DNA from 2 places in the Ruegeria sp. AJ12 genome. Region 1 is predicted to be linked to the other one. Evidence: riboswitches for the same ligand, from Rfam matches in the RefSeq annotation. Region 1 holds a riboswitch; the other holds the start of a gene.
What was found. Region 1 has a riboswitch for cobalamin ahead of ACR3E0_RS18850 (hypothetical protein). Riboswitches for the same ligand answer to the same signal wherever they lie in the genome.

Region 1 (2,199 bases):
ACACCGATGTCCGGTACATAGTTCTGCGGGGCTGTGCACCACTTGCGCCATTGCCAGTAAACCGATGCGGGCAGGTCGGACCCGAAGCCTATTGCCTTTCCGGGCAGGTACCCCAAAGCACGCACAAACAAAGGGGCATGCCCGTGCCAGAACAGCCAGGCCAAAGCACGGTAGGGCCACGGGTGATCGGCTAAAGTCACGAGGCCCGAGCACACACAGATCATCCGATCGATCTGGGCGATATCCGGTTGCACCGGCCCCAACATTGCGCCGATTGAATGGCCAATGGTCCATTGTCTTGCATCAGGAAACCGACGCCGCATCTCGGTCCGTGCGGCCGGCATATCGACCAAAGCCCAATCCGCCATCGTGACCCGAGAATCTCTCAGATGTCCCGTTCGGGAATGGCCAAAATCCCGATAATCATAGGTCAGGCAAGCCATCCCTTGTTCCGCGGCCAGCCAGTGGGCGAAATGTTGATAGTAGTCGCGCGGCGCACCTGTCGCGCCGTTCAGAACAACAACCGTATCCACCTCGGACACTGGCCGATAAAGCCGCGCTGACAGCATCGCCGGCCCGGACGGGAATTGAAATTCTTCGGTCAGTACCGCCTGCTGCGTATCCAACATGGTGCCCTCGGACTCTACCTGAACCAACCAGTTCACTTTGGCAGGCACAAGTCAACACCGATCCGACTTGACCAAACGTCCGCTTGTGATCAGCTCAGGCACGCAAACGCGGGATCGTGGTTCGCCACGGATGCCAAGATCAACTTGACTCGGGCCGCATGTAACCGCTAGCGATTGTGTGATGGTTCTCGCGCCCCACAAGGGGTCGGGATGAAAAGGGAACACGGTGCGGTCCTGCCCGGTGGCAACCGGAACGGATCAAGGCCGCGACTGCCCCCGCAACTGTGAACGGTGAGCAAAGCCGAAACACCACTGGCCGAAAGGCTGGGAAGGTCGGCAAAGCGAAGACCCGCAAGTCAGGAGACCTGCCATCGGAACTGAAACCGAAACTCGGACGGGGTGTCCGGGCAGGTCCCGACAGCACATTGCCGTCCCGCCTGTTCCACGCCCTGTCTGCCGCGCGGAGGGCGCAGGATGATCTGGACAACTGAAACACATGAATTCGCCGCAACCGTATGCCAGCGGACAGGCAAACCCTGCCCTGCGCTCGCACGCATGGCGCGGACGATGGCCCAAGCCATGGTGCAGGCCACCTCTGCCACCACTGAGGCGTTTGAGATTGAAGGCGACAGTACGCTGACCCATTGCCCCGAGGGTTGCATGGCCCGGTTTCGAGCGCAGCGTGACCGGATCCGAATCTACTGCGGAGCCAACCCTGAAATCGGCATGGACCGTTTGGACACCTATGCCGATATGATCTTCGGCCTGGAGTTCAGCGCCATGCCGTCTGGCGCCATCTCCGACTCCCCTTGCGCCCTGCTTGAGGCAAAGACTCTGGTGCCTCGAACCGCAACGCGACCGCCGCAACACGTCCCGGCGTGACCTAGTGGTCTACTGTCGTCCGGGCGGGCTCGGCGGCCCAGTTCCTCTGCGCCTCTGTCTCGACGGCGCAGGGGCGTAGGGCCCGCAACCGCGCCAGAGCCTGACCTGGCTGTTCGCCACACTCGACCATCAGGCGCAAGACGACCATACCGGATCGTCCGCACCCACCTTTGCAATGGACCATAACGCGCCCGCCGCCCGACAAGGCATGCCGAATGGCAGCGCTGACCGAGGGCCATTGCCTGGCGATGGTTGGGGGCGGCGCATTGAAATCATCGACCGGCAGGTGCACCCATCGACTGGCGCGGCTCTGTATGTCGTGGCCGAAAGTCTGTGCGCCATATTGCACCATCTCGGCAGCGGTGGTCATTGAAAGCACAAGGCCGGGTTTCCAATCCGAGATTACATCCAGATCACCCGGATAGTCCCCCCCTCGCCCTGGCAGCGAGGTCAGAGCAAGCGTGCCACCGCCCACCTGCAATGCGTAGATCACCAGTTGAGACATGGATCGCTACCTCCCGATACTCCCCAGAACGAAACTGTCATGTGATATGCATCTGCCCAATCTACCCGCTGCGAGACACTTTCCAAACCGAAAATCCTGTCATCGCGCTGTGGACGCGGACGGCGGCGGGCCTTACGCTGCATCGAAGTTCCGAATCCGCCAGAGCAGACATGACCGACACCG
Region 2 (2,199 bases), 2.3 Mb from region 1:
GGTGAACCATCGCGGAATGATCATGCGCTTCAGCCTCTGCCTGATGGGCTCCGTGATGCGTGGGATCGGAATGGTCATGGCCATCCAGGGTGACGCTATTCGCGGCAGCCAGAACAAAGCCTGCACCGCCACCAAAAACCAAACCAATTGCAAATAAAGCAAGTGAGCGGGACATTTTTTATCCTCGGGAACAGAAAACCCGCCGAGCCTTCCCCGGCGAGTGATGAGATTGGTGCTCAGGCTTTCGCTTCGATAGTTTTGGCTTCTTTCCGCCAGAAATACCCTGCAAAAGACCCAACAAGAACCCAAGCCACCAGCCCAATGCCAAACGCGCGTGCGGCAAACAGCGCGCCGATTTCGGTGGGCACCGGGCCTGTAAAGACGTCTGGTTCGGGCGCACCGATGAGGTGTGGAGCCATGAGCAGGGCAGCGGCAATGAAATAGCTGACCATGTTACCACCGAACGCAATCAGCCACATGGCGACGGCAGCTGCGGCAACCGTGGCAAACCACCATACCTGACGTGCATAAATGTCTGCTGCGGCGACGCCGGGCACTTCAGGTGCCAGGGTGAAACCGGGCGCAAAGTGAACCGCGACAAACCCCGCAAGCCCCCACAGCACCCCAGTGCGCCCGTCGACCTTCTGGCCCTGACCCTCGGCGACGGACATCAGCGCAACCAGAATGATCGCATATCCGGTATAGGTCAGCATGGTAAAGATCACGCTCAGAGCGTCACGCTGAAGGTCCGAGAACATGCCCGGCAACTCGGGACGCGCCGAAACGGCCTCACCCCCGAAATGAACCAGTTCACCGGATTCGTATAATTCCGCATGCAGCAGAACCGGCTGCACGAAAACAAGCTGCAGAAAGGCGGCAATCAGCCCCGCTGCAGCACCAGCGAACAAGGCGCTGGTCAGAATGCGACCGAACATTGGGTCAGTGGCAGGGGAAGCCGGTTGCGTGACGCACGTCGTGGGCCGCATCGTGCAGCGCCGACGCCTGAACATGTCCTGCGAGCGTGACGATGCCAAGACCCAGAGCCATGGCAAACATGACTGGCAGAAGACCTGCGCGCGTGGCGGACGCCGTTTGGGTATGTGTTGTCATTTCTTGTCCTCCTGAGCCGCCGCACCCGACGACCGGTGATTTCCATTCACGTCTGGCAGGTCTCCTGGCTTGCGGGTCAGTGCCTCTGTTCGCCTTCCCCCCAAAATGCTGGGAGTGGCTGGTTGAACAGGGGCTCACCGCTTACAGTCGCGGGGGCGGCTTTGGCTTTGGCTTCCTCGGAAGGCGCACCAAATTCCCTCTTAGCATCCGGATGTCTCCGGCGGGACCAGACACCTCAATTTAGCCGCGAATGTCAAAGTGGCGCAATCGCCATTTGCGACGTTTCACGTCACTTCCCGCTTTTTTTCAGCACGTAGATATCCATGATCCATCCATGCGCAGCCCTTGCGTCGGCACGGGTTGCCACGATCTCGGCCGCGACCGTGTCCAGCCGCCCATGGATCAGGATTTCTTCCTGCATCCCCACATATGCCCCCCACCAGACATCGAAATCCGCCATCTCGAGGTCTTGGAACGAGCATTCGCCGTCCAGCATGACGGCAACCGTCGATGCCGTCTCTGGCCAGCCTTCGTCACGCAGGCGGCGGCCAGTCGTGACCAGATACGGCGCGCCGATGTCGTTGATGGGGATAGCAAATGCTGCCGTAAGGGCTTGCAGCGCCGTTATACCGGGGACTACCCGTTTTTTGGGCTGGGGGTCGAGACGCGCGGCGATTCGGAGCGAGCTGTCATAAAGGGACGGATCCCCCCAGATCAGCAAAGCCACCTTTTGAGCCTCAGGATAGGATTCGATGGCGCGCTGCCACTGCCGCGCAATTGCATCGTGCCATTCATCCACGCCCTGTAGGTAGCCATCGTCTGACCGCCTCTGGGGGACGTCGAAGTAAGCAACTCGTGGTTCTTTTTCAGACACTTGCACGATGATTTGTTCCCGTATCCCGGCCAGATCGGTCTTGCTCTCACCCTTTCGGGGTATCAGGATCAAATCGGCGGAACGAATGGCCTCAGCGCCCTGAAACGTGACATGGTCGGGATTGCCCGTGCCGATACCGACCAGTGTCAGCTCATCCATCATCAGCCTCCGCCAGCGGGCCGTAGAGGATCAGGGCCGGTGCCGTTCCGACCTCT

Region 2: linked by a shared signal. The riboswitch ahead of ACR3E0_RS07565 (CbtB domain-containing protein) and the one ahead of ACR3E0_RS18850 (hypothetical protein) in region 1 are both predicted to bind cobalamin.

The regions. Positions count from the first base shown of each region.
Region 1 covers NZ_JBQFJJ010000001.1:3,773,298-3,775,496, forward strand. The annotation lists gene ACR3E0_RS18845 (alpha/beta hydrolase family protein) at 1-629, opposite strand, end outside; cobalamin riboswitch at 796-1,016, shown strand; gene ACR3E0_RS18850 (hypothetical protein) at 1,104-1,511, shown strand; gene ACR3E0_RS18855 (protein-tyrosine phosphatase family protein) at 1,513-2,016, opposite strand; gene ACR3E0_RS18860 (DNA polymerase III subunit gamma/tau) at 2,187-2,199, shown strand, end outside.
Region 2 covers NZ_JBQFJJ010000001.1:1,490,908-1,493,106, forward strand. The annotation lists gene ACR3E0_RS07555 (hypothetical protein) at 1-175, opposite strand, end outside; gene ACR3E0_RS07560 (CbtA family protein) at 237-935, opposite strand; gene ACR3E0_RS07565 (CbtB domain-containing protein) at 940-1,110, opposite strand; cobalamin riboswitch at 1,148-1,356, opposite strand; gene cobF (precorrin-6A synthase (deacetylating)) at 1,400-2,143, opposite strand; gene cobA (uroporphyrinogen-III C-methyltransferase) at 2,136-2,199, opposite strand, start outside.